3 regions of the Bradyrhizobium sp. BR14999 genome follow, and region 3 is predicted to be linked to each of the others. Evidence: predicted binding sites of a transcription regulator. Region 3 holds the regulator's gene; each other region holds the start of a gene.
The links. Region 3 encodes PhoB, which activates phosphate uptake and scavenging genes when phosphate is short. Its sites were predicted from a motif close to TGTCATNNANCTGTCAT; they were not measured.
Positions count from the first base shown of each region.

Region 1: a site for PhoB is predicted at 7,721-7,737, ahead of ACR9YP_RS18435 (UDP-2,3-diacylglucosamine diphosphatase). Genes of this name have one in related genera too.
Region 2: a site for PhoB is predicted at 6,538-6,554, ahead of ugpB (sn-glycerol-3-phosphate ABC transporter substrate-binding protein UgpB). Genes of this name have one in related genera too.

Region 1 is NZ_CM148536.1:4,019,753-4,029,273, reverse strand. Features, by position in the region: gene ACR9YP_RS18465 (MFS transporter) at 1-695, opposite strand, end outside; gene ACR9YP_RS18460 (hypothetical protein) at 771-2,174, shown strand; gene ACR9YP_RS18455 (hypothetical protein) at 2,250-2,609, opposite strand; gene ACR9YP_RS18450 (caspase family protein) at 2,799-4,598, shown strand; gene ACR9YP_RS18445 (threonine/serine dehydratase) at 4,782-5,765, opposite strand; gene ACR9YP_RS18440 (glycosyltransferase family 4 protein) at 5,828-6,871, opposite strand; gene ACR9YP_RS18435 (UDP-2,3-diacylglucosamine diphosphatase) at 6,885-7,697, opposite strand; gene thiD (bifunctional hydroxymethylpyrimidine kinase/phosphomethylpyrimidine kinase) at 8,027-8,827, opposite strand; gene ACR9YP_RS18425 (PAS domain S-box protein) at 9,118-9,521, shown strand, end outside.
Region 2 is NZ_CM148536.1:972,561-982,081, forward strand. Features, by position in the region: gene rpsA (30S ribosomal protein S1) at 1-373, opposite strand, end outside; gene cmk ((d)CMP kinase) at 639-1,277, opposite strand; gene aroA (3-phosphoshikimate 1-carboxyvinyltransferase) at 1,274-2,611, opposite strand; gene ACR9YP_RS04530 (TIGR02300 family protein) at 2,768-3,175, shown strand; tRNA gene ACR9YP_RS04535 (tRNA-Ala) at 3,270-3,345, shown strand; gene ACR9YP_RS04540 (GIY-YIG nuclease family protein) at 3,481-3,723, shown strand; gene ACR9YP_RS04545 (MarR family winged helix-turn-helix transcriptional regulator) at 3,740-4,201, opposite strand; gene ACR9YP_RS04550 (organic hydroperoxide resistance protein) at 4,355-4,780, shown strand; gene ACR9YP_RS04555 (CaiB/BaiF CoA transferase family protein) at 4,958-6,163, shown strand; gene ugpB (sn-glycerol-3-phosphate ABC transporter substrate-binding protein UgpB) at 6,609-7,925, shown strand; gene ugpA (sn-glycerol-3-phosphate ABC transporter permease UgpA) at 7,975-8,856, shown strand; gene ugpE (sn-glycerol-3-phosphate ABC transporter permease UgpE) at 8,856-9,521, shown strand, end outside.
Region 3 is NZ_CM148536.1:499,186-508,706, forward strand. Features, by position in the region: gene ACR9YP_RS02310 (aspartate aminotransferase family protein) at 1-902, opposite strand, end outside; gene ACR9YP_RS02315 (GcrA family cell cycle regulator) at 1,371-1,883, shown strand; gene phoB (phosphate regulon transcriptional regulator PhoB) at 2,127-2,834, opposite strand; gene phoU (phosphate signaling complex protein PhoU) at 2,849-3,565, opposite strand; gene pstB (phosphate ABC transporter ATP-binding protein PstB) at 3,577-4,395, opposite strand; gene pstA (phosphate ABC transporter permease PstA) at 4,392-5,237, opposite strand; gene pstC (phosphate ABC transporter permease subunit PstC) at 5,239-6,228, opposite strand; gene pstS (phosphate ABC transporter substrate-binding protein PstS) at 6,400-7,413, opposite strand; gene ACR9YP_RS02350 (ATP-binding protein) at 7,558-8,856, opposite strand; gene ACR9YP_RS02355 (putative bifunctional lysylphosphatidylglycerol flippase/synthetase) at 8,890-9,521, opposite strand, start outside.

The DNA.
Region 1 (9,521 bases), 3.5 Mb from region 3:
TAATAGGCGACGTGGCTGCCCTGGATCAGCGCGGCTGAGGCGATGATCGCCCAGAAGCCGACATCGCGCAGCAGCGCCTTGCCACCATGCGTCTCGGTAGTCTTGCGCCTGACATCGTCGAGCCGCTGAAGCAGCAGGCTGGCGAGAACCGCAACGACGGCCCACGCGACGATAACCCAGATCAGATCGCGCGGTGCGATGCTGTCGACGAGATAGCCGCAGGCGATCGAGCCCGCTGCGAAGGCTGCCGAGCCCCACAGCCGCAGGGGTCCGTAATCGAGGCCGTAACGGGCGACACCGCGCAGCGCATAGGCGTCCGTCAGCGGCATCGTCGGCGTCCACATCACGCAGGTCAGCGCATAGATCAGGAATAGAGCCAACGGCTGCTGCTGCAAGCCGACCGCAGTAAAGCCGATCGCCGTCGCCAGCACCGACACCATCATGGCGGTGCGAATGGCCTGGCGCTTTTCGGCAAACGCGGTCACTTGCGGCAGCGTGGTGAAGCGCGTGATCGCCGGCAGCGCGTTGATGAGCCCGATCCAGGCGGCGTCGATGCCGATCGCCTTCAGCCACACCGGGAAGAACGGCAGATGCGTGCCCGAGACCGCGAACACAGCCGAATAGAACAGGGCAAGACTCACGGCGAATCGCCGCTTCTTCGCTGCCGCGATGGGGATTTGTGATTCGGACTGCATCAAACCAATTGCGATTCGGTCGATATCGTGGTGATCGTTACAGTAACGCGCGGTGATTTGCGCGACGAGATTGTCATGGCCAACGAAGCATTCGCCCTCTCGCCCATGTCTGCCCGCGCGGCCCAGCCGAACGAGCAGGATTACGACGCGATCCGCGAAGCCTTCATGGAGACCGCGCGCGGCCGCTGGTTCCTCGGCGAATATGCCAAGCGCAACCGCAACGCCGACACGCGCATGGTGCTCGATGCGGTCGCCAAGATCGAAGAAACCCTTGCGGCACAGCGACAACCCGTCGTCGAGGACCGCCTGCCCGAGGCGCTGATCGAGATCCGCCGCGCCATCCGCGAGGCCGAGACGATCGCGATCGCGGCGTTCGATCCCGCGGCGATCGAGGCGAGCCTGGCGCCGATCCCGCTCGGGGTGCGCATCATCAAGGAGATCTCCTGGCGCTGGCGCGAAATCGGCGCCGACGGCCGAATCTGCGACCTCATTGATTCGCAGCTCGCTTCCATCGAGGCCGCCTGCGGACAGATTTCGACCATCGACCCCCGCGTCGAGCTCAAGGCCGCCTTCGATCTGCTGAAGGATCGCCTCGAGCAGCTTGACGGCGACGCAACGCCGCAGGCCGCGCCGGCTCCCAGGCAGGAGGCACCGTCGTCCGCGGCGGACGTGGCGCCTGCGGAGGTGGCACCTGGCGCGATCGCGAGCGAAGCCCCCGTGGCTTTTGCGGAGACGCCGCACGACATCGCCGCAGCGCCGGAGGCCGAAGCAGCCGTCGAGGCAACCGGCGTCACTGATACTTCCGCCGACGTTGCCGAGCAGGCAATGGACGCCGCCCTCGCGCCCGAGATCGTCGCCGAAAGCCAGGCGGCACTTGAAGAAGCGGCGCATGCGGACATCGCTTTCGAAGAGCCGGCCGCCGAGCCCGCCGCGCTCGCGGAGGCGAACGACGAGTTCGCACTCGATGCCGCCGCGGAAGCCGAGGACGAAGCCATCCTCGAGGCCATCGCGCTGGAGATGGCCGCGCCCGATCCCGAGTTCGACGAGATCATCGAGCCGGTGGAATTGGCCGCCGCCGCGCCGGAACCGATGGCCGCGGAGATCGCAGCTCCGATTGCCGCCGAGATCCCGGAGCCGATCGGACCGGAGCCGGTCGTCGCAGCGGTCGCGGAAGAGCCCGCCGCAAACGCGCAGATCGCGATGGACTCGCTCGCGCGCCTCACCGACGCCATTGCGGAAGCCGCTGCCGAAGTGATGGAGCAGCCGGCCCCGACCATGGCGGCCACAGCAACATTCGCCGCGGCACCAAGCGCGACGCTGCCGATGCCCTCGCCCTTATCCACGTCCTTGCCCGAGTCCTCGCTCGGCGCCACCATCCTCGCCAGCGGCATCCTTCAAAAGCCCCGCGCCGCCGCCAACGACCCGCTCGCGCCGATCCGCCGCATGACCCAGGCCGAGAAGATCGCGTTCTTCTCGTGAGAGCGCGCGCGCTCTCACCACATCGTCAATTGCGAGCGCAGCGAAGCAATGACGGACTAGTCGCGCGCCCCCTCGTCACCCGCAATTCCAGACCGGCCCGATCGGCGTCCGCGTCCAGCATGGACCGAAACTGCCGCCATTGTAGCGGCCGCCGCCGAAGCCGGGGCGGCCGAAATAGTGCCACTCGCCATCCCAGCGGTAATACTGAGGGACCGGGTCGATGTACCAGTGGCGCCGGTCGGCGCGCGACAGGCGACGCATCGCGTCCTTCTGCTTGTAGAGCGGAATGCTGTTGCTTAGCGGCTGGCGATAGCCCGGCAGGAAGCCGTAGCCACGCCAGACCGGCTTGGGACGCTTCTGAACGGGCTCGGCGGGCGCGACTGCGGGCAGCAGAGACAGGATGACAGCAACGAATAGACACATAAGGCGCGACATGAATCGACAATAGTCGATCGATTGCGCGGAGGCCATCCTCCCAATCGATCCCCAATCATAGCAGGTTCCAAGCGTGATTCAGATCACGCAACTTACCATCGTGATAGGGATCACGGACGCCGGACTCGAACGTGGCCAGGCTTGCTCGCAACCAATCTCGCATCGAGATAAGTGGCAAAGGAGCACGCCATGTTCCGCCTAAAGCCTTTCCTGATGACTGCCGGCCTCCTGGGAAGCCTGTTCGGCTTCGCTTGCGGGCCCGTTTCCGCGCAAGTCGCCCCGGCCCAGCCGGCTCCCACCGCGCTGCAAGGCCCGGAGCAGCGGGTGGCGCTGGTGATCGGCAATGCGAACTACCAGAACGCGCCGCAACTTGCGAACCCCGACGATGACGCGCAATCGATGGCGCAGTTCCTGAACTCGGCCGGTTTCGAAGTGGTCGCCGCGACCGACCTCACCCAGAACGACATGCTGCGCGTGGTGCAGGACTTTTCCGCCAAGGTCGCTTCGCGCGGTCCGAACACGGTGGCGATGGTCTATTACGCCGGTCACGGCGTGCAGCTCGCCGGCGAGAACTATCTCGTTCCCGTCGACGCCAAGGTGTCGAGCCCGACCGAGCTCGTCAACAACTCGGTGCGTCTGGTCGACGTGATGTCGACGCTGGAGACGATCCCGAGCCGCATGCGCATCGTCATCCTCGATGCCTGCCGCAACAACCCGTTCCCTCAAGTCAACGATGCCGGCCGGGGCCTAGCCATTGTCGATGCGCCGAACGGCTCGATCGTCGGCTACTCGACCGCGCCGGGCGCCGAAGCGCTCGACGGCACCAGCGGCCACAGCCCCTACACCCAGGCGTTCCTGAACGTCGCGCGCGAGCCCAACGTGCCGATCGAGCAGCTGTTCAAGCGCGTGCGCCTGCAGGTGAACCAGACCACCAGCGGCGCGCAGATTCCGTGGGAGAGCTCGTCGTTGACGAGCGACTTCACCTTCTTCGGCGACACCGCCGTTGCCGCCAATCGGCCGCCGGTAAAAGCGCCGGTGGTGCAGATGGCCTCCAACCTGCCGAGCCGCTCGACCCGCCAGGCCTATGACTACGTGGTGTCCGAGGGCCGGCCGGAATATTATCAGGAGTTCATCCAGATGTACCCGCACGACCCGTTGTGCGACCACATCCGCTGGCTGCTCAACAATCTCCTGATCTCGCAGGCCTGGCACAAGGCTGTGCTCGCGAATTCGCCTGTGGGCTACAAGAGCTTCTATGACAGCTACGGCAACAGCCCCTATGCGCAAGTCGCGCTGAAACTGCAGGCGCAGCCGAAGCAGATCCCGTTGATGCAAGCGACCAAGTTCCTGGCGCCACAGAACATCGCCCCGACGCTGAAGATCGGCAATCTCGGCCAGCCCAAATACATGCCGCTGATGCAGCAGGGCAATGGCGGCGCGCAAGTGAACGGCAATCTGCCGGTCGTGCAGAAGCCGATCGACGGCAACGTCATCGGCAAGCTCGGCAATGGTGGCCAGATCATCAACCTGCCCTCAGGCAACAACCAGCCGAACGGCACGCCGTCGCCGACCCCGGGCAAGATCGTCACCCTGCCCGCGCCGACCAACACGAGCAACAACACTGGCGGCACCGGCAAGATCGTGACGCTGCCCGTGACCAACACCAAGCCGAATGCCAGCAACGCCAACGGCAAGCCGGGCAAGATCGTGAGCATGCCGGGTGCCGGCAAGGGCGACTCGAATGTCGATGTGAAGCCCGTTCAGACCCAGAACCACCCGATCCGCATCAACAACGGCAACACCGGTATCGTGAAGCTCAACAACAATCCGGTGAACAAGGTGCAGTTGCAGAACAACGTGCAGACCAATCGTCCGCAGCTCAACACGATGCCGAACCGTATGGTCAACAGCAGCAACAACTTCCGGCAGTCGATGAACCAGGCGCCGAGCACGGGCGGCGGCAACAATCGCCGGAGCTTCATGCACTGATTCGCGCAAGAAGCGCACACGACACAGGGCAGAGCGGCAACGCTCTGCCCCTTTCTTCATGTCAGCTCTTGAACATTGTCATTCCGGATGCGCCGAGAGGCGCAGGCCCGGAGTCCATTGTGCAGCAGGGTCGGTGGGGAAATGGATTCCAGGTTCGCGCTCGCGCGCGCCCCGGAATGACGCCTAAGCCACCAGCTCGGCGAACAACTCCGCATCAACATTGCCGCCGGAGAGCACGATGACGACGTTCTTGCCGGCCACATCAAGCCGACCCGCGAGCAGCGCGGCAAGGCCGACGGCGCCGCCCGGCTCCACCACGAGCTTCAGCTCGCGATAGGCGAACGCCACGGCCGCGCCGACCTCGGCGTCCGACGCCGTGACGCCGCGCGCGAGCAGCTTGCTGTTGATCGCAAAGGTCATCTCGCCTGGCATCAGGGCCATCAGCGCATCGCAGATGGTGCGGCCCGCCGGCGGATGCGGCTCACGATGGCCGGCGGTAAGCGAAATGCCGTGATCGTCGAAAGCCTCGGGCTCAGCGACCACGATTTCGGCTAGCGGATAGCGCGCCTTCACCGCCGTGGCGACGCCCGCGATCAGGCCGCCGCCGGAGGCCGGCGCCACCACGATATCGGGGGCAAGGCCGAGGCCCGCCATGTCCTCCGCGATCTCACGGCCGGCAGTGCCCTGCCCCGCAATCACGAAGGGATCGTCATATGGCTTGACCAGCGTCGCACCGCGCTTCTCGGCGATGCCGCGCGAGATCGCCTCGCGGTCGTCGCGATCGCGATCGTACAGCACGACCTCTGCGCCGTAGGATTTGGTGCGCTCGCGCTTGGACAGCGGCGCATCCGCCGGCATCACGATCGTCGCCTGCATGTCGAGGATTTTTGCCGCGGCCGCCACGCCCTGGGCGTGGTTGCCCGAGGAGAACGCGACGACGCCGCCGGCGCGCTTGTCCTGCGGAATCGAGAACACCTTGTTGAAGGCGCCGCGGAACTTGAAGGAGCCGGTGCGCTGGAGCATTTCCGGCTTCAGGAAGACCTTTGCGCCGACGCGCTCGTTGAGCACGGGAAAAGACAACAGCGGGGTGCGGATGGCGTAAGGCGCGATCACGCGCGCTGCGGCGTCGATGTCGGCGGGGCCGACCGGGAGGAGCTGTTCGGTCATGGCCGACTTTATCGCGGCCGGCGAGCCGCGGGCAAGACACCTCCCCGCGAGGATTTTCCCCGTCAGGCGACGAAGCGTGGCTGTTCCGCCCCGTTCCGGCCGGGCAGCACCGCGCCGACTGCCTCGATGCTGGCCACGAAAGCCCGGGCCGAAGCCTCCCAGGTGTAATTCGCGGCGAACGCGACGCAGTCCTGCCGGGAGATATCGAGCGCGGCGAAGCAGGCTTTGCGCAGATCGTGATCGAGAACGCCGACCGGCGCATTGCCGATAACGTCGCGGGGACCCTTCACCGGGAAGGCCGCCACCGGCAGGCCGCTCGCGAGCGCTTCCAGTAGGACCAGGCCGAACGTGTCGGTCTTGCTCGGGAACACGAAGACGTCGGCCGCAGCATAGATTTCCGCCAGCGCCTCGCCGTGCTTCTCGCCAAGGAAGATCGCATCGGGATAGGCCTCTTCGAGCGAGGCGCGCGCCGGACCGTCACCGACGATCACCTTGGTACCGGGCAGATCGAGATCGAGAAAGGCCTCGAGATTCTTCTCCACCGCAACCCGGCCGACCGACAGGAACACCGGCGCCGGCAGACAGAGGTCGATCGCGCGCGGGTGGAACAAATGGGTGTCGACGCCGCGCGGCCACAGCACGACATTGTCGAAGCCGCGCTCGCCGAGCTCGCGGGCGAGCGCAGGCGTTGCCGCCATCACGGCACGGCTGGGCGCATGGAAGCGGCGCAGCGCGCGCCAGATCAGCGAGCCCGGCACCGGCACGCGGGCACGGACATATTCGGGAAAGCGGGTGTGGAAGCTGGTCGTGAACGGCAGCTTGCGCTGGCGGCAATAGCGGCGGACCATCAGGCCGATCGGTCCCTCCGTCGCAATGTGGATGCTGTCCGGGCGCGCCTCCTCGATCAGCTTTGCAATTCGCGCCGGACGCGGCATGGCGAGGCGCACGTCGCGATAGCTCGGCATCGCGAAGGTGCGGAACGATTGCGGCGTCAGGAACGTGAACGCGACGCCGAGCCCCTCGGCGCCGTCAGCGAGCTTGGTCAGCGTCCGAACCACACCGTTGACTTGCGGGTGCCAGGCGTCGGTCGCGACCAGGATGCGCATCAGGCAGCTCTCATCAGGCAGCTCTTGCCGCGACCTGCGGGACTTGTGCGGGCTTCTGCAAATGATCCGCCCAGGTGATGATCTCGAAATGGCCGTCGTCGTGCTCGACGAGGGCCGTGCAGCTCTCGACCCAGTCGCCGCAATTCATGTAGCGGATGCCGGCCTCGTCGCGGATCACGGCATAGTGGATGTGGCCGCAGATCACGCCGTCGGCCTCATGGCGCCGCGCTTCGGCGGCGAGCGCCTGCTCGAACGCGCCGATATAGTTGACGGCGTTCTTGACCTTCTGCTTGGCCCATTGCGACAGCGACCAATAGGGCACGCCGAACAGGCGGCGGAAGAAATTGACCAAGCGATTCATCTGGATCGCGAAGTCGTAGGCCTTGTCTCCGAGATGGGCGAGCCAGCGCGCATTCTGCACCACGAGATCGAAGATGTCGCCGTGGATGACGAGATAGCGCTTGCCGTCGACGCCGGTATGGACGGTGTTCTCGACCACGTCGATGCCGCCGAAATGCGTGCCGTAATAGTTGCGCAGGAACTCGTCGTGATTGCCGGGAATGTAGATGATCTTGGCGCCCTTGCGCGCCTTGCGCAGCAGCTTCTGGACCAGGTCGTTGTGTGATTGCGGCCAGTGCCAGCTCGATTTCAGCGCCCAGCCGTCGACGATGTCGCCGACGAGATAGATGGTGTCGGCATCGTGATAGCGCAGGAAGTCGAGCAGAAGATCGGCTTGAGAACCGCGGGCTCCGAGATGGACGTCGGAGATGAACAACGTGCGAAAGCGCCGCTCCGGGCTCTCGTCACTCACATCGTAGCTTCCCATGCGCCAGCCTGTAACAATGTCCCGTGACAGGGGGATGACCGATTGAACCTTTGAGGCACCTTCAAATACGAATCACGCCTTGCCTCGCCCTTCCCCGCGAATATCAGTGGCATGCGACAATCAGGCGACATGGCGCCGCAGCGGCACCTCGCCCAAGACCAGATCCGCTGGAACCCACGAGGCACACGAGGCAAGTGCGCTGCCTCTCCCGCTTGCGGGAGAGGGGTGAGGATGCCTCCTCAAGCGATGATCCCCGAGTGGGGAGAGCCCTCACCCGCACCTTTCGGCGCGACCTCTCCCGCAAGCGGGAGAGGTTGAGCGAGCCCGCGTCAGTAAAATTTGTGGAAATGGTGGATCGGGCCGTGTCCTTGGCCCACGCTGAAGCGGTCGGCGGCTCCGATCGCGGCGCTGATCCAGGCCTTGGCGTTGCGCACCGCTTGCTCGAGCTCCTCACCCCTGGCGAGACCCGCCGCGACCGCCGAGGACAGCGAGCAGCCGGTGCCATGGGTGTTCTTGGTGGCGAGGCGCGGCGCAGCGAGCGCGATGGTGTTGTCGGCATTGACCAGATAGTCGATGCTCTCCGCGCCCTCGCCGTGCCCGCCCTTGACCAGGACCGCACGGCAGCCGAGCGCCAGCAGGCGGCGCCCCTGGCTTTCGATCTCGGCCTCACTGGCCGCCATTGGCTCCTCGAGCAGCGCGGCGGCCTCGGGCAGGTTCGGCGTGATCACCGAGGCCAGCGGTATCAGTCTCGTGCGCAACGCTTCCACGGCCTCGGAGGCCAGCAGTCGGTCGCCTGATGTTGCCACCATCACGGGATCGAGCACCACGTGCCGGGGCGCCCAGCGCGACAGCGCGACCGTGATCGCCTCGATGCTGGCGGCCTGGGCCACCATGCCGATCTTCACAGCACCAACGTCGAGATCGGAAAACACCGCATCGATCTGTGCCGTGACGAACTCCGCCGGCACCGCGTGAATGCCGGTGACGCTGCGCGTGTTCTGCGCCGTCAGCGCCGTGATGGCGGAGGCGCCATAGACGCCGAGCGAGGCAAAAGTCTTCAGGTCCGCCTGGATGCCGGCGCCGCCGCTCGAATCGGAGCCGGCGATGGTAAGTGCGACCGGGGTCGTCATCGCGGGATGCATTTGCTTGAGGACACCGCCATGGCCCTGTCCTAGCGCGATCGTGGAACCCCAGCAAGCGCGACGGCCCGCCGCCATGATTCGCGGCGGCCCGTCGCGCCCGCAACCGGCGCGGCATGCCCCCGCAGTCGGACGGGCTTGAAAAATCGAGCCTCGCCATAGCCTTGATAGCTCGCCCTTGGCGTGCACACTGATGAGTGAGACGTTAGGTGGTGGAATCGCCCAGCGACACTAATCGCGCGAGCCGTCCCCGGCTCGCACGTCTTCCCGGGGGTGGAACTATGTGGGCCTATTTTGAACGTCTCCTCGACTCCTCGATGCTGTCGCCGCATGGCATCTGCCTGTTGTGGGAACCCGAACTGATCTGGCTCCATGTCGTTTCGGACGGTGGCATCGCCGCCGCCTATTTTTCGATCCCGTTCGCGCTCGCGATCCTCGTCACCAAGCGGCGCGACCTCAAATTCGGCTGGGTCTATTGGGCGTTCGCGATCTTCATCATGGCGTGCGGCCTGACCCATGTGCTGTCGATCTACACGCTCTGGGTCCCGATCTATGGCATCGAGGGCATCGTCAAGGCGCTGACCGCGGTGGCCTCCGTGGTCACGGCCGGCGCGCTTTGGCCGCTGCTACCGAAGATCCTGACGATTCCCTCTCCGTTCGAGCTTCGGCAGGTTCAGGCCGCGCT
Region 2 (9,521 bases), 470 kb from region 3:
TGAAGATGACGCCGTTGACCTTCTCGTTGTTCTGGAACGCCTTCTCGAGCTTGCCCCAGCTCTCTTCGCGGCGCGCCTTGTCGCGCGACAACACGGCTTCGCCGAGGGCGTTCTCGATGCGATCGAGGAACACTTCCACCTCGTCGCCGACCTTGAGGTCGCTGTCACGGCCGGGGCCGGAAAATTCGCGCAGGGCCACGCGGCCCTCGGTCTTCAGGCCGACGTCGATGACGGCCATGTCCTTTTCAATTGCAACCACCTTGCCCTTGACGACGGAGCTTTCCTGCAGGTTGCCACCTGCGAAGGACTCGTCGAGCATCGCGGCGAAATCGTCGCGCGAGGGGCTGTAGGTATCAGCAGAAGTCGAAGCCATTTGTTCTCCAGTTGCGGATGTCTTGCCGGCCGTTGGGTTCATGGGCGCATCGCACACGCAGTGTCGGAAGGTCCGCAAGACCTTCGAGCGACCGCTCGCTGCTCCGGCTCGGCGCCGGAACTGCGGAAGCGGGCCGGCTGAGGCCCGCGCGTTCGATACGTGGAATCGTTGTCCGGAGCCTGGATCGCGCCGGTCCCCATCAGGGACCGAAGGTTATCGACCTCAAAGAGCGGGAGCGGGCGCTTCCTCCAATGACGGCTGCGGCTTAACCCCGCGACCGGCCCGCTCGGACGGCCTCGATAATGTCGATGGCGGCCCGGACGCCGCCTTCTATATCCAGTTGGGAGTTATCAAGCAAGTGAGCATCCGGGGCTGGTTTTAAAGGCGCAATCGACCGGTTCTTGTCGCGCTCGTCGCGCTGGACGATGTCGGCGAGCACGGCCGCCTCGTCCGCCTCCTCCCCCCGCGCCCTCGCCTCCATGGTCCGGCGATGGGCGCGAACCTTGGGATCGGCGACGACGAAAATCTTCACGTCGGCATGGGGGCAGATCACGGTTCCAATGTCCCGGCCATCGAGCACGGCCCCGGGCGGATCAGCGGCGAATTGCCGCTGGAAATTGACCAGGGCCTCGCGGACCCCAGGGATCGCCGAGACGATGGAGGCCCCCTCGCCGACCTTCTGGGTCTTCAGGGCGGGATTGCCGAACCTTTCGGGGTCGAGCTCCAGCGCCGCCGCGACCGCCGCGGCTTCATCGCGGAGATCGTGACCGGACTGCATCAGCTCGTAAGCCACCGCACGATAGATTACGCCGGTATCGAGATGACGATAACCGTAATGGTGGGCGAGGCGCTTGCCGAGCGTCCCCTTGCCCGAGGCCGCCGGCCCGTCGATGGCGATGATCATGAAAACTCGGCCCCTAGCGAACGCATCATCGGGATGAAGTCCGGAAAGCTGGTGGCGATGAAGGCGGTGTCGTCGACGCTCACCGGCTGGTCGGACGCGCAACCCATCACCAGCGCGGACATCGCGATGCGATGATCCATATGGGTGGCAACAACGCCCCCGCCGGGCACGTGACCGTGGCCCTCGACGATCAGATCGTCGCCGGAGACCTCGACCTTCACGCCGTTGACGCGGAGCATGGCAGCCGTGGCTTCCAGCCGGTCGGATTCCTTGACGCGCAGCTCTTGCAGGCCGCGCATGATGGTGGTGCCTTCGGCGAAGGCGGCTGCGACCGCCAGCACCAGATATTCGTCGATCATCGACGGCGCGCGCTCCGGCGGCACCTCGACACCGCGCAGTTTCGACGCGCGCACGCGCAGCTGCGCCATCGGCTCGCCGGCATCGCGACGGACGTCGTTTTCCTCGATCGAGGCGCCCATTTCGCGGAGCGTGGTGAACAGGCCGGTGCGCAGTGGATTGGTCATCACGTCGGACAGCACCACGTCGGAGCCCTCGGCGATCAGCGCGGCAACGACCGGGAAGGCCGCCGACGAGGGATCCGCGGGCACGACGACGGTGGCACCGTGCAGCTCAGGCTGGCCGATCAGCGTGATGCGGCGGCCGTGCTGGCCTTCCTGCACTGATGTGATGTCGGCACCGAAATGCTTCAGCATCAGCTCGGTATGGTCGCGGCTCGCCTCGCTCTCAATCACCGTGGTGGTGCCGGGCGCAGCCAGGCCCGCCAGCAGCACGGCCGATTTGATCTGGGCCGAGGCGACCGGGGTCTTGTAGGTGATCGGAAGCGGATCGCGCGCGCCCTGGAGGGTCAGCGGCAGACGGCCGCCCTCGCCGCCCGACACAACCCTGGCGCCCATCTGTTCGAGCGGGTCGAGGATCCGGCGCATCGGGCGGCTGCGCAGGGAGGCGTCGCCTTCGAACACCGCCGAGATCGGGCATCCCGCAACGGCGCCCATGACCAGGCGGCAGCCGGTGCCGGAGTTACCGAAATCCAGCGCCGCCTTGGGCTGGGCGAAGCCACCGACGCCGACGCCGTTCACCGTCCAGGCGAAATCGCCGGTGCGCTCGACCCTGGCGCCCAGCGCCCGCATCGATTTCGCGGTGTTGAGGACGTCTTCGCCCTCGAGCAGGCCCGAAACCTTGGTCTCGCCGACCGCGAGCGCGCCCAGGATCAGGGCACGGTGGGAGATCGACTTGTCCCCGGGCACCCGTACTTTCCCGGTCAGGGGGCCGCTGGCGCGAGACTGGAGCGGCCTCGGTTGGTCGGAATGGGTCAAGATTGTGTCCTTGGATGCCTTGAAGGCTGGGCCGCAGGTACCACATGGTCCGCGCCCCGTCACGGGCATGTCGTTCTTCCGTAATGCGCTATTGACAGCGGGCCGCCAACTAGCCAAGTGAAGCACCGCTTTTCAGACATTCCCAGGATTCCTGCCGTGGCCAAGTCCGAACTCGGAACCAAACGTATTTGCCCGACCACGGGCAAGAAATTCTATGACCTCAATAAGAATCCGGTGATCTCGCCCTATACCGGCGAGGTGGTGCCGATCGCCCCCATCGCTCCCGCACGTGCGTCCCGCGGCACTGAAGCCCGCAGTATGGCCCAGGACACCGCGCCGGAGCCGGCGGAGGCCGAGGAATTGGTGTCGCTCGAGGAGGCCGATGCCGAGGAGAACACCGGCAAGGTCAAGGCTGTCGTGCCCGAGTCCGAGGACGATATCGAGGTCGACGAGACCATCGACGACGACGATGATGATGATTCGACCTTCATTGCCGACGAGGAAGAGGGCGATGAGGACGTGACCGACATCATTGGTGATGTCGGAGGTGATGAAGAGACTTGAGATCAGCCCTGATCTGTGAAAAAGGGTGCACCGCGCGAGTCACCAGGGCTCGCCGGTTGGGGTGATCCACCAGATTCACCCCGTCTAAGGTTAAGGGGCCATAGCTCAGCTGGGAGAGCGCTTGCATGGCATGCAAGAGGTCGGCGGTTCGATCCCGCCTGGCTCCACCACGCTTCGCCCTTCGGGCTTCGCGTGGCGCAGCCGCGCAGAGCCCGAAGGGTGAAGCGTGGTGTCCGGCGTAGCCCGAAGGGCGAAGACGGACTGGTGCGACGCCCACCTAACGACTACCCAAGCGATAGCCGTCAATGTGGTACGTCTACATTCTCCGAAGCGTTGACTTTCCTGATCAGGAATACGTCGGCGCCACGGAAGATTTGAAGCGGCGAATTCCGGAACACAATGCCGGCAAGTCTAGCCACACCGCTAAATATAAGCCTTGGAAATTGATCTGGTACTGCGCCTTTCCTGACAAGTACAAAGCTCTGGCGTTTGAAAAGTACCTGAAGTCTCATTCCGGCCGCGCCTTCACGAAGAAGCGGCTTTCCTAGGCTCTGACGAGCTTCCCTACTCCCCGATCACCGCATTCAGCCTATCCCGCAGCGCGACGATCTCGTCCTTCATCGCGACCAGTTCCGGCACCGAGCAGTCCGACGCCGCCAGAATCGATTGCGGCACGCTGCGCGCCTTGTCTTTCAGCGCGTGGCCCTGCGGCGTCAGGGCGATCAGCACCTGACGCTCGTCCTCGCTCGAGCGGGTGCGTTTGACGAGATGGGCGGCCTCGAGCCGCTTGAGCAGCGGTGTCAACGTGCCCGAATCCAGGAACAGCTTCTCGCCGATGTCCTTCACCGGCACGTCGTCGCGCTCCCACAGCACCAGCATGACGAGATATTGCGGATAGGTCAGGCCGAGCCGGTCGAGCAGCGGCTTGTAGACGCGGTTGAAGGCATGCGCCGCCGAATACACCGCGAAGCAGATCTGATTGTCGAGCCGCAGCGGCGCGTCCGCTGCCGATAGTTTCCGGGCCATGGCGAATCTCACGGGATTTGCCCCGCATTGTGGGGCCGGGCGGCCGCATATTCAATTGCGAACAATTAAATGTGAGGCACCACAATTTAGATTGCGCACAATCTAATTGTCTGCGATACAGATCGCACCACCCGAACCCCCAGGGAGATGAAAATGTCCGTGAACGTCCTCTACAAGACCAGTGCCAAGGCGACCGGCGGCCGCGACGGCCATGCCGCAACCCTCGACGGCGCGCTCGACGTCAAGCTGACCACGCCGAAGGAGCTCGGCGGCGGCGGCGGCGCCGGCAACAATCCCGAGCAGCTGTTTGCAGCCGGCTATGCCGCCTGCTTCATCGGCGCGATGAAGTTCGTGGCTTCGCAGGGCGGCCCCAAGGTTCCCGCCGACGCCTCCGTTACCTCGACCGTCGGCATCGGCCCGCGCTCCGAGGGCGGCTTCGGTCTCGACATCGATCTGGCCGTCTCGCTGCCCGGCCTGGCCCGCGCCGAGGCCGAGGCGCTGGTCGAGAAGGCGCACCAGGTGTGCCCATACTCCAACGCCACGCGCGGCAATGTCGACGTTCGCCTGACGGTCGTCTGACCGGAAGTGCGGATTGGCTGGCCCGAGATCCCCCTCGGGCCGGCCGCTTCCACCTGATTTGCCACGCTGCGGGATTGCGCCGCGGCGGCGCATACGGCCCTACGCGCGGGGCCATTGCTGGCGTGCACGAACCTCGCTAGGCCTGTGATCAAACGTCGACACAGGGGAAGCGAAGGCATGAGTTCTGAAGCCGCCACAGGTGCCATGAGCGGATTGCGCGTCATCGATCTCACGCGCGTGCTCGGCGGTCCCTACTGCACCCAGATCCTCGCCGACCACGGCGCCGACGTCATCAAGGTCGAGCCGCCCGCAGGCGACGAGGTGCGCGAATGGGGCCCTCCCTTCCACGAGGAGGACGCGGCCTATTTCGTCGGCATCAACCGCAACAAGCGCTCGATCGGCCTCGACCTCGCCTCCGAGGGCGGCCGCGCCGTGCTGCTGAAGATGCTGGAGACGGCCGACGTCCTGATCGAGAATTTCAAGCCGGGCACGCTGGAGAAATGGGGCATCGGCAACGAAGTGCTGCGCGCAAAATTCCCGCGCCTCGTGCATTGCCGGATCTGCGGCTTCGGCGCCGACGGTCCGCGCGGCGGCAATCCCGGCTATGACGCCATCATCCAGGCCATGACCGGCATGATCGCGGCAACGGGATCGCCGGAGAGCGGGCCGATGCGGATCGGCGTGCCACTGGTCGACATCACCACCGGCCTTTATGCGGCGATCGGGATCCTGATGGCGCTGTCGGAGCGCCAGCGTTCGGGCCAGGGCCAGTTCCTGGAGACGACGCTGTACGAGACCGGCCTTGCCATCATGCACCCGCACACCGCGAATTATTTCATGCACGGCAAGCCGCCCTCGCTCACCGGCAACGAGCATCCCAACCTCGTGCCCTACGCGATCTTCCCGACCAAAACCGACAACATCTTCATCGGGGTCGGCAATGACGGCACCTTCCGCAAGCTCGCCAAGGAGATCGGCAAGCCCGAGCTCGGCACCGATCCGCGCTTTGCCCGCAACAAGGACCGCATCGCCAATCGCGAGGCGCTGCGCGCCGAGCTTGCGGCGGTGTTCAGCCAGCACGAGGCCGAGCCGCTGTGCAACCGGCTGCTCGCGGCGGGTCTCCCCGCAGGCCCGGTGCAAAAGATCGACCAGGCGCTGACCAACCCGCACACGATCGCGCGCGGCGATATCATCGAGAAGGACTGGTACAAGGGCGTGGCCTCGCCGATCCGGCTCGACCGCAGCAAGCCCAGCCTGCGCCGCCTGCCGCCGAAATTCAGCCAGCACTCGGCAGAGGTGCTGGGCGAGTTCGGCTACTCCAAGGCGGAGATCGAGGCGATGGTCGAAAAAGGCGTGGTCTGCGGCCCCGAGCGCAAGCGCTGAGATTAAGAGAGATTGAACGGCGGCGCCGGTCCGCTCCCTCCCCCGCTTGCGGGGGAGGGCTGGGGAGAGGGTGTCTCCGCAGTGAGACTCCTCAAGAGGAGAAAGCCCTCACCCGGCGCGCGGGACGATGCTTCGCATCGCCCGGAACGCGCCGACCTCTCCCGCAAGCGGGAGAGTTGTTCGAGCCCGTAGCCCGATCGTCAACCCGACGCCATTCCGCGCGGACGGCCCTTCCCCATCCGAACAGTTAATGCCGCACTGCGGCGCGGGCGCACATGTGCGCCGCGACCGCAGGAAGCTGGACACGCACGTCTTCGCCTATTTTCCGGCTTCCCTTTTCCAGCGCTTGCCGCTTTCGTTTCGGCCGCTTACACAGTCATGTGAACGTCATATGGCGCTGCTAGCGCAAGCGCTTCTTTATTGACGGGCAAGGGAGGTTTTCTTGATGGCTCTTCGACATTTTGGTGCGGCTGCGGCTGTTGCAATCACGGTTGGCGTGTCGGCCTCGCCGGCCCTGGCCGTGACTGAAATCCAGTGGTGGCACGCGATGACCGGCGCCAACAACGACGTCATCGTCAAGCTCGCGAACGACTTCAACGCATCGCAGAGCGACTACAAGGTGATCCCGACCTACAAAGGCAATTACGCCGACACGATGAATGCCGGCATCGCCGCCTTCCGCGCCGGCAACGCCCCGCACATCATGCAGGTGTTCGAGGTCGGCACCGCGACCATGATGGCCGCGACCGGCGCCGTGAAGCCGGTGTACAAGCTGATGGCCGAGACCGGCGAGAAGTTCGATCCGAAGGCCTATCTGCCCGCGATCACCGGCTACTACTCGACCTCGAAGGGCGAGATGCTGTCCTTCCCCTTCAACTCGTCGTCGACGGTGATGTGGGTCAATCTCGACGAGCTGAAGAAGGCCAATGTCGAGATCCCGAAGACCTGGCCTCAGGTGTTCGACGCCGCCAAGAAGCTGCACGACAACGGCCATCCGACCTGCGGCTTCTCCAACTCCTGGGTTACCTGGGTCAATCTCGAGCAGCTCTCCGCCTGGCACAACGTGCCGCTGTCGACCAAGGCCAACGGCCTCGACGGCTTCGACACCGTGCTCGAATTCAACAGCCCGGTCCAGGTCAAGCACCTCGAGAAGCTGGTCGAGCTCCAGAAGGACAAGACCTACGACTATGCCGGCCGCACCAACACCGGTGAAGGCCGCTTCACGTCAGGTGAATGCCCGCTCTATCTGACCTCCTCGGCGTTCTTCGGCAACGTCAAGGCGCAGGCCAAGTTCAGCTTCACCGCCGTCCCGATGCCCTATTATCCCGACGTGAAGGGCGCACCGCAGAACTCGATCATCGGCGGCGCCTCGCTCTGGGTCATGGGCGGCAAGTCGGCCGAGGATTACAAGGGCGTCGCGAAATTCCTGAGCTTCCTCTCCGACACTGATCGCCAGGTCTACATCCACAAGGCCTCGGGCTATCTGCCGATCACCAAGGCGGCCTATGAGAAGGCCAAGGCGGAAGGCTTCTACAAGGATCAGCCCTATCTCGAGACCCCGCTGCTCGAGCTGACCAACAAGGAGCCGACCGAGAACTCGCGCGGCCTGCGCCTCGGCAACATGGTTCAGCTCCGTGACGTCTGGTCGGAAGAGATCGAGCAGGCGCTCGCCGGCAAGAAGACCGCCAAGCAGGCGCTGGATGCCGCCGTCGAGCGCGGCAACACGATGCTGCGTCAGTTCGAAAAGACCGCCGTCAAGTGAGGCGATCAGCGGCAGGCCGGTAACCCGGCCTGCCGCTCCTGCGGGCATCATGCAAAAGCAAGCCATTTTCCAATCGAAACTATTGCCCTACGCGCTGGTTGCGCCGCAGCTCGCGATCGTCCTGATTTTCTTCTACTGGCCGGCCTGGCAGGCGGTGATCCAGTCCTTCCTGCTCCAGGACGCCTTCGGTCTTTCGACCAGCTTCGTCTGGTTCGACAATTATCTCGAGCTTCTGAAGGACCGCGCCTATTTCGAGGCGATCGTGCGGACCTTCTTCTTCTCGTTCGCCATCGCAGTCTCGTCGCTGTCGTTTGCACTGCTGCTCGCGGTGATGGCGGACAAGCCGCTGCGCGGCTCGATGCTGTACCGCACGCTCTTGATCTGGCCCTATGCGGTGGCGCCGCCGGTCGTCGGCGTGCTCTGGATCTTCATGCTGCACCCCTCGCTGGGCGTGCTCTCGCGGTACTTGCGCGCCCTCGGCGTCGACTGGAATCCGCTGCTCGACGGCGACCAGGCCGCAACGCTGATCATCCTCGCCGCCGCCTGGAAGCAGATCTCCTACAACTTCCTGTTCTTCCTCGCCGGCCTGCAGAGCATCCCCCGAAGCGTGCTCGAGGCGGCCGCGATCGACGGCGCGCGCCCGATGCGCAGGTTCTGGACCGTGACCTTCCCGCTGCTGTCGCCGACCATCTTCTTCCTGCTGGTCGTCAACATCGTCTACGCCTTCTTCGATACCTTCGGCATCATCGATACCATGACCCGCGGTGGTCCCGGCAAGTCGACGGAAACGCTGGTCTACAAGGTCTATTCCGACGGCCTGCTCGGCGGCAATCTCGGTAGCTCGGCGGCGCAATCGGTGATCCTGATGATCATGGTGATCGTGCTGACGGGGATCCAGTTCCGCTTCGTCGAACGCAAGGTGACCTACTGATGGTCGAGGAAGAAGGCTTTCGGCGCTACGTCGCGCACATCATCCTCTGGATCGGGATCGCGATCGTCGCGTTTCCCGTCTACATCGCGATTGTCGCCTCGACCCAGGACAACGCGCTGATCGCGAACGGGCAGATGTCGCTGCTGCCCGGCGGCCATTTCTTCCAGACCTACTATCAGACCATCTTCGTCGGCACGAGCGGATCGACCCGCGAGCCGGTCGGCAACATGATGCTGAACTCGCTGATAACGGCGCTGCTGATCGCGGTCGGCAAGATCGCGATCTCGATCATCTCGGCCTATGCGATCGTGTATTTCCGCTTTCCGTTCCGGATGCCGATCTTCTGGCTCATCTTCATCACCCTGATGCTGCCGGTCGAGGTGCGCATCTATCCGACCTACAAGATCGTCGCCGATCTGCACATGCTCGACAGCTATGCCGGCCTGTCGCTGCCGCTGATCGCATCCGCCACCGCGACGCTGCTGTTCCGACAGTTCTTCATGACGGTGCCGGACGAACTGCTGGAGGCGTCACGCATCGACGGCGCCGGTCCCTTCCGCTTCTTCTGGGACACGCTGCTGCCGCTGTCGCGCACCAACATGGCGGCGCTGTTCGTGATCCTGTTCATCCTCGGTTGGAATCAATATCTCTGGCCGCTGCTGATC
Region 3 (9,521 bases):
TCGAAGAAGCCGGGCTTGAGCATGACGTCGAGCACGGCGTTCGCAGCGGAGATCGCGAGCGGATTGCCGCCGAAGGTCGAGCCGTGCGAGCCGGGTGTCATGCCGGAGGCCGCTTCCGCGGTCGCAAGGCAGGCACCGATCGGAAAGCCGCCACCGAGCGCCTTCGCCAGCGACATCACGTCGGGCGTGACGCCGAGACGGCGATGCGCGAACAGATCGCCGGTGCGGCCCATGCCGGTCTGCACCTCGTCGAACGCGAGCAACAGGCCCTTCTCGTCGCAGAGCTGGCGCAGCGCCTTGAGAAAGGCGGGTGCCGACGAACGCACACCGCCCTCGCCCTGGATCGGCTCGATCAGGATGCCGGCGGTCTGCGGACCGATCGCCTTCTTCACGGCCTCGATATCGCCATGCGGGACCTGGTCGAAGCCGTCCATCGGCGGGCCGAAACCTTCGAGATATTTTGCCGAGCCCGTCGCAGCCAGCGTCGCCAGCGTACGGCCGTGGAAGGCGCCTTCGAAGGTGATCATGCGATAGCGATCGGGATGGCCTTTGGCGGCGTGATAGCGCCGCACGACCTTGATCACGCATTCCAGCGCTTCGGCGCCGGAATTACAGAAGAACACGAAGTCCGCGAAACTCTCGTTGCACAGACGCGTTGCAAGCCGTTCGCCATCCGGGCTCTGGAACAGGTTCGACATGTGCCAGAGCTTGGTCGCCTGCTCCTGCAACGCCTTGACCAGCGCGGGATGGGCATGGCCGAGCGCGTTCACCGCAACGCCCGACGTGAAATCGAGATAGCGATCGCCATTGGTCGCGATCAGCCAGCAGCCTTCGCCGCGCTCGAAACCAAGGTCGGCCCTGGCGAAAACGGGAAGCAGATGCGGCGCGGCGCTGTTGGTCATGACCATCACTTGGATGTTGCATTTGAAAGTTGAGACCTGCCTGGCGTGCCTTGCGCAGCGCACCATTGACCGGTCCGGAAAACGAAACGTGCCGCCTTTTAAGGGCGGCACGCGGCACTATCTTATGCCTGGCAAGACCGGTGTCAATGCCGCCCGGAAAGCCTCGCGAAACGCTGAATCCGTAGTCTTGCGGTGCCGATTTTGCGGGGTTTTCACCACGGAACATGTGGAAGCGAGTCGGCGGACTCTTGCGCGGGAGTCACGCCATATTGTAGCGTTTGGCCTGTCAGATACGACATCTCGTGCAGCGGTTCTGATCCTCTAAGTCCTCATGTACCGGCGTAAACGTTCGGGCGTCAGTAGCGCGCCCGGCGAGCCTTAAGGGATTCTGGCGGCACGGGTTTTTCAAGGCTTAGGCATTCGCTGTGAGGCCCCAGGATGGCGGCGCGCAGCGAGGGAAAGGGTGCAATGACGGTTTTGACCTGGTCCGACGATCGCGTCGAGCAGCTGAAAAAGCTCTGGGAGGCCGGACTTTCGGCCAGCCAGATCGCGGCCGAGCTCGGCAATGTGACCCGCAATGCCGTGATCGGCAAAGTGCACAGGCTCGGCCTGTCGGGCCGCGCCAAGAGCCCATCTTCGGCCGCGCCGCGGCCGCGCAAGGCGCGCCCAGCACAGCACATGATGCGGGTGACCCGGCCGATCTCGCGCGGCAACACCGCGCTGGCGCAGGCCTTCGAGGTCGAGGTCGAGGCCGAACCGGTCACCTACGACAACGTGGTGCCGATGAGCCAGCGGCTGTCGCTGCTGGAATTGAACGAGGCAACCTGCCACTGGCCGGTCGGCGATCCCTCGAGCCCGGATTTCTTCTTCTGCGGCGGCAGGGCGCTGTCCGGCCTGCCCTACTGTGCCCAGCACTCGCGCGTGGCCTATCAGCCGGCCGCAGATCGCCGGCGCGCGCCGGCCAAGCCGAGCACGCGGTGAGTTTGTTCTGAGACCAGAAATGAGCCGTCGTGCGATGGCGGCTCTACATGTTCGGTGTCGTCCCGGCGAAGGCCGGGACCCATAGCCACCGAATGCCATTTGGCGAAGACTCTCAATGATGCGGCTGCACCGTGCAATCAAGACCGCGCCCAATCGATAGATCACGCGGTATGGGTCCCGGCCTTCGCCGGGACGACGCGGAAATTGGGGCGACAGCTCGCTAACTCATCCCCACCAAACGCCTTACGTCTGCTCCGCCTTCGCAAACCGATCATCCAGCGCATAGCCGGCGCCGCGGACGGTGCGGATCGGGTCCTGCTCGCGGCCGAGATTGAGCAGCTTGCGCAGGCGGCCGATATGGACGTCGACAGTGCGCTCGTCGATATAGATGTCGCGGCCCCAGACGCTGTCGAGCAGCTGCTCGCGCGAGAACACGCGGCCGGGATGCTCCAGGAAGAACTCCAGCAGGCGATATTCGGTCGGGCCGAGATCGATCGGCCGGCCCGAGCGCGCCACGCGGCGCTTGTCCCGATCGAGCTCGATGTCACCGTAGGCGAGCACGGTGGCGAGCCGCTCCGGACTTGCGCGCCGCAGAAGGCCCTTAACGCGCGCGAGCAGCTCCGGCACCGAGAACGGCTTGACGATGTAGTCGTCGGCGCCGGTCGCAAGACCCCGCACCCGCTCGCTCTCCTCGCCGCGCGCGGTGAGCATGATGATCGGGAGTTGCTTGGTCTCGGGACGGGTGCGCAGCCGCCGGCACAGCTCGATGCCTGATAGTCCCGGCAGCATCCAGTCGAGCACGATCAGATCCGGGATGTGTTCCTTGAGGCGGGTGTCGGCGTCGTCGCCGCGCATCACCGTCTCCACGTCATAGCCGTCGCCTTCGAGGTTGTAACGGAGAAGCTCGGTGAGAGCTTCCTCGTCCTCAACCACCATAATGCGTGCGCCCATGTTGTCGTCGCTCCCTAGGTATTCGGTACCGTCGTGGCGAAGGTCGTCATGTCGCCCTTCGGCCGCTTGTCGGTGATCGCCTGCCCCTCGATCATGTAGAACACGGTTTCGGCGATGTTGGTGGCGTGGTCGCCGATCCGCTCGATGTTCTTGGCGCAGAACATCAGATGGATGCAGAACGAGATGTTGCGCGGATCCTCCATCATGTAGGTGAGGAGCTCGCGGAACAGCGAGGTGCAGATGGCGTCGACTTCCTCGTCGCCCTTCCACACCGCCATTGCCGCCGGCAGGTCATGCGCGGCATAGGCGTCCAGTACCGACTTGACCTGCTGCTGCACGAGGTCGGTCATGTGCTCCAGGCCGCGGAACAGTTTTAGCGGATGGAAGTCCGTCTCCAGCGCCGCAACGCGCTTGCCCATGTTCTTGGCGAGGTCGCCGATGCGCTCGAGATCGGTGGCGACGCGCATGGCGCCGACGATCTCGCGCAGATCCACCGCCATCGGCTGGCGGCGGGCGATGGTGAGCACGGCGCGCTCCTCGATGCGCTTCTGCAGCGCATCGAGCTCGGCGTCGGTGGTGACGACGCGCTGACCGAGCGCGACGTCGCGGCGGATCAGCGCGTCGACGGAATCGACGATCATGCGCTCGGCGATGCCGCCCATCTCGGCGACCAGGCGGGTGAGCTCCTGGAGGTCGGTGTCGAAGGCCTTTGCGGTATGTTCAGTACCCATGTCCCGTCTCCTCAGCCGAACCGGCCGGTGATGTAATCCTGCGTACGCCGGTCGCTCGGCGACGTGAAGATCTTGCTGGTGTCGTCGAACTCGATCAGCTCGCCAAGATACATGAAGGCGGTCTTGTCGGAGACGCGCGCCGCCTGCTGCATGTTGTGGGTGACGATCGCGATCGTGTAGTTCTCGGACAGTTCCTGGATCAGCTCCTCGACCTTGGCGGTCGAGATCGGATCGAGCGCCGAGCAGGGCTCGTCGAACAAGATCACTTCAGGCCGCACCGCGACCGTGCGGGCGATGCAGAGGCGCTGCTGCTGGCCGCCGGAGAGCGACAGGCCCGAAGCGTTGAGCTTGTCCTTGACCTCGTTCCACAGCGCGCCGCCGCGCAGCGCCTTCTCGACCCGGTCGTCCATCTCCGACTTCGAGATCTTCTCGTAGAGGCGGATGCCGAAGGCGATGTTCTCGTAGATCGTCATCGGGAACGGCGTCGGCTTCTGGAACACCATGCCGACGCGGGCGCGCAGCAGATTGAGGTCGAGCTTGGGGTCGAGAATGTTGGTCTGGTCCAGCATCAGCTGGCCGGTGACGCGCTGGCCCGGATAGAGGTCGTACATCCGGTTGAAGATGCGCAGCAGGGTCGACTTGCCGCAGCCCGACGGGCCGATGAACGCCGTGACGCGGTTGGTGCCGAGCGTCAGGTTGATGTTCTTCAGCGCGTGATGCTCGCCGTAATAGAAGTTGAGGTTGCGCACCGTCACCTTGGCGGGCGCTTCCGGCAGCGGATGCGAGGCCAGGTGACCGTTGGAACTCACGGATACGGACAGGTCGGTCATTTTGCGGTCCTCTCGGCACCGAGGATGCGGGCGCCAATGTTCAGGGCAAGCACGGTGAGCGTGATCAGCAGCGCGCCGCTCCAGGCGAGTTGCTTCCAATAGGCGTAGGGGCTCTGCACGAAATTGTTGATGGTCACGGGCAGGTTGGCCATCGTCTTGTTCAGGCCGAGGCTGAAGAACTGGTTCGACAGCGCGGTGAACAGTAGCGGCGCGGTCTCGCCGGCGACGCGGGCGGTGGCGAGCAGCACGCCGGTGATGAGGCCGGAGCGCGCGGCGCGGTAGGCGATGCGCTTGATCACCAGCGAGCGCGGCAGGCCGAGCGCGGAGGCCGCCTCGCGCAGCGCGTTCGGCACCAGAAGCAGCATGTCCTCGGTGGTGCGAAGCACCACGGGGATGACGATCACGGCGAGCGCGAGGCTACCCGCGATCGCCGAGAAGCCGCGCATCGGCACCACCACGGCGCCGTAGATGAACAGGCCGATGATGATCGAGGGCGCCGACAACAGGATGTCGTTGATGAAGCGGATCACCGAGGTCAGCTTGTCGTTGCGGCCGTACTCGGCGAGATAGGTGCCGGCGAACAGGCCGAGCGGCGCGCCGATGCCGACACCGAGCACGGTCATGATCAGCGAGCCGACGATGGCGTTGAGCAGGCCGCCTTCGGACGCGCCGGGCGGCGGCGTGTTCTCGGTGAAGACCTGGAGGTTCAGGCCGCTAAGGCCGTTGTAGAGCAGCGTGATCAGGATCAGCGCGAGCCAGGTGACGCCGAAGGCGGCGGCGGCGATGCAGAGCCCGCGGATGACGATGTCGGTGCGGCGACGGCGTGCGTAAATCGGGTTCATGTCACTTCCCCGCCTTCTGTTCCAGACGCAGCAGCATCAGCCGCGCGGCCGCGAGCACGAAGAACGTCAGCACGAACAGGAGCAGACCGAGCAGGATCAGGCCGGACTGGTGCAGGCCGTCGCTCTCGGCAAACTCGGAGGCGATCGCCGCCGAGATCGTGGTGCCCGGTGCAAAGATCGACGAGGAGATGCGGAACGAGTTGCCGATGATGAAAGTCACCGCCATAGTCTCGCCGAGCGCGCGGCCCAGCGCCAGCATGACACCGCCGATGATGCCGACACGGGTGTAGGGGATCACCACGCTGCGGACGACTTCCCAGGTGGTGCAGCCGACGCCGTAGGCGGCCTCTTTCAGCACCGGCGGCACCGTCTTGAACACGTCGACCGAGATCGAGGTGATGAAGGGCAGCACCATGATGGCGAGGATCAGCGCGGCGTTGAACAGACTGAGATAGGACGGGGGACCTGCGAAGATCGCCCCCAGCACGGGAACGCCGTCGAAGACCCTGATCATGAAGGGCTGGAAGGTGTTGGCCAGGAACGGGCCCAGCACGAAGAAGCCCCACATGCCGTAGATGATCGACGGAATGCCGGCGAGCAGCTCGATCGCCATGCCGATCGGGCGGCGCAGCCATTGCGGGCAGAGCTCGGTAAGGAAGATCGCAATGCCGAGACCGACCGGAATGGCGATCAGCATCGCGATGAAGGAGGTGACGAGCGTGCCGTACATCGGCCCGAGCGCGCCGAGCACGGGCGGATCGGCCGAAGGCGCCCAGCGCTGCGTCCACAGGAACGACAGGCCGTATTCCTTGATCGCCGGGAAGGCGCCGACGATCAGCGAAATGATGATACCGCCGAGGATCAGCAGCACCGAGATCGCGGAAAGCCGCGTGATCCAGTAGAAGGTGACGTCGCCGAGCTTGAACGCGCTCAAGGCCTTGGCGCGGTCATACGGTCCGGCGTCGTCGATTACATCGCTCTGAACGGCCATCTCTGCCACGCCGATCCCCTGTACCCGTTCTCTATACGCTTGTTGCCGGAGTTGTGCCCCGGATGCGGCGCGAGCTGCGAAGCGGTGCGACGCTGATCCGGGGCCCGGTTCTTGTGGGTCCCGGGGCTGCGCAGCAGCGTTTCACGCTGCAGCGCGTCCGGGACATTCGCTTCAGCTCTTGATCTCGGCAGCCCAGGTCTTCTCGATCAGCTGGACGACGCTGTCCGGCATCGGGATGTAGTCGAGCTCTTCAGCCGCCTTGCCGCCGTTCTTGAAGGCCCAGCGGAAGAACTTGATGGCTTCCTGGGAGGCAGCCTTGTCCGTCGCAGACTTGTGCATCAGGATGAAGGTCGCCGCCGTGATCGGCCAGGACTTGTCGCCGGGCTGGTCGGTCAGGATGACGTAATAGCCAGGAGCCTTGGCCCAGTCGGCGTTGGAGGCGGCGGCCTGGAAGGCCTCGACGGTCGGTTGCACCGGCTTGCCGGCCTTGTTGACGAGACCGGTGTAGGTCAGCTTGTTCTGCTTGGCATAGGCGTACTCGACATAGCCGATCGAGTTCTTGGTCTGGCTGATGTTGCCCGACACGCCTTCGTTGCCCTTGGCGCCGACGCCGACCGGCCACTCGACCGCGGTGCCCTCACCGACCTTGCTCTTCCAGTCCGCGCTGGCCTTGGAGAGGTAGTTGGTGAAGTTGAAGGTGGTGCCCGAACCGTCCGAACGGCGGACCACGGTGATCGCCTCCGCGGGCAGCTTCACGTTCGGATTGAGCTTCTTGATCGCGGCATCGTCCCACTTGGTGATCTTGCCGAGATAGATGTTGGCCAGCGTCTCGCCGTCGAACACCAGTTCGCCGGGCTTCACGCCCTCGAGGTTGACGACGGGGACGATGGCGCCCATCACCATCGGCCACTGGACGAGGCCGTCCTTCTCGAGCTGCTCGGCCTTGAGCGGCGCGTCGCTGGCGCCGAAGGTCACGGTCTTCGCCTGGATCTGCTTGATGCCGCCGCCCGAGCCGATCGACTGGTAGTTCAGACCGTTGCCGGTCTCCTTCTTGTAGGCATCAGCCCACTTCGAATAGATCGGGAACGGGAATGTCGCACCGGCACCCGTGATGTCGGCTGCAAACGCCGCCGTCGTCGATGCGGCGACCAAGCCGGCAGCGACGATAGTTTTGAGGAAATTCATGCTGGTCTCCATACAGGGGAGCGAAGCGCCATCCGCGCCCGATCGCGCTCCCCGCGCCGCCCCTTTAGGAGCGGTCGGCTGTGCTTTTACGAAGGTTTCGTGACAGCTGGATGACACCTTCAAGCGATTGAAATCGCTTGATTTTCAGGTCGAAGTCGGAGGCCTGGCCTGGGGAAAACAGGCGGTAAAAGTGGCGCCCTGTTTGGGTACGCTTTCGATCAGGAGCCGGCCGCGATGACGGTTAAGAATATGTTTCACCAGCGATAATCCGAGCCCGGTTCCACCCTGCGAGCGGCTGTCGCCGACGTCGACCCGATAGAAGCGCTCGGTCAGCCGGGGCAGGTGCTCCGGCGCGATGCCCGGGCCGAAATCCCGGACCATGGCCCGGATTTCCTGAGATCCATCAGTGGCCGCGCTTGACGTCAGCGACACGATGACGCGTCCGCCCGAGGCGCCGTATTTGAGCGCATTCTCGATCAGGTTCTCGAACAGGCGAAGCAGCTCCTCGCGGTCTCCCGCGATCATCACGGGGGCTTCCGGCAGATCGGTCTCGACATCGACCTGGCGTTCCCGCGCCAGCGGCTCGAGCCCGTCGGCGACCTGGAGGATGATCGGCAAGAGGTCGACCAGCGTGTCGGGGCGGACATGGGCCGACAGCTCGACCCGCGACAGCGACAGCAGATCGTCGATCAGGCGCGCCATACGGGTCGCCTGGTTGTGCATGATGCCGAGGAAGCGCTCGCGCGCCTTGGGATCGTCCTTGGCCTGGCCCTGGAGCGTATCGATGAAGCCCGACAGCGCGGCGAGCGGCGTGCGCAGCTCGTGGCTGGCATTGGCAACGAAGTCGGCCCGCATCTCCTCGACCCGGCGCAGCGGCGTCTGGTCGTGGAAGGTCATCAGCATGCATTTGTCGGCGCCGCCGAAGGTGGTCGGCACCGGCACCGGCGTGATCATGAGCTCCATCCAGCGATCGACCGGAACATGGTCGAGATAGGTCGCGCGCCGCGGCTCGGTGGTCGCGATCGCCTCGCGCAACGCCGTGATGATCTCCGGCGAGCGTAGCGCGAACTGGGCGAGCTCGTTCCTGCGCAGCGCCGGCGCGAGCTGGGCGGCGGCGGCATTGAGATGGATGACGCGGCCGGCGCGGTCGAGCAGTACCGCAGGATCCGGCATGCCGGCGACGACGGCGGCCACCGCCGCGCTCTCGACCGGGTTGATGCGCCTGACATCGTCGCGCGAGGCTGTGGGATCGTGCAGGCGCCAGGGGATCAGCGCCGCGGCTGCGATGCAGAGGAAAACGATCGCGGCATGCAGCGCCGACAATTCGCCGAGCGAGACCACCACCGACAGCGCCAGCGCCGCAGCGATCAGGATGATGGTCGAGTGCCGCAGCCGATCGGACCAGGGCTGGGTGTTGGGAGAAGATGGGGCGTCGATCGCCATCGGGGAGGGCTTCTCCTTAAAGGCTTGCGCCGGTCAGGCGCCGCTGTCGCTGCGCTCTCTCACATAAGCGGCCTCATGCGCCGGGCCGGGATCGAGCTTGAGCGCCGCCTGCTGCAAGCGCTTCGAACGTGCGCCGATGATAACTTCGCGAAACGTCAGCAAGATTACAGATAGAACGAAGGGGGACAAATAATAGAGGACGCGGAACAGGAGCATCCCGCCCAGGAGCTCCTCGCGGTCCATCTGCCAGAGGCCGACCAGCATGGCGGCATCGAACACGCCAAGACCTCCGGGCGAATGGCTGGCAAAGCCGAGCAGTGTCGCCGAGACGAAGATCACCGCGACCACGACGAAGCCGAGGTTGGGCTCGTCCGGGACCAGCACGTACATCGCGAGCGCGCAGAAACCGAGATCGACGATGCCGATCGCGATCTGGAGCAGCGTCAGCGGGCCGCCCGGCAGCACCACGGTCCAGGGCCCGCGTCCGACCACGCGCGGCTGGGTCCAGACCCACACCACATAGGCGACCAGCCCCACGATGATCATCATCGCCAGCGCCCGGTTCAGCCAGGGCGGCAGCTGGTCGATCGCGGCGGCGGCCTCCGGATGGTAGGAGATGCCGAGGCCGAGCACGGCGGCATTGCCGAGCCAGAAGGTCAGGCCGG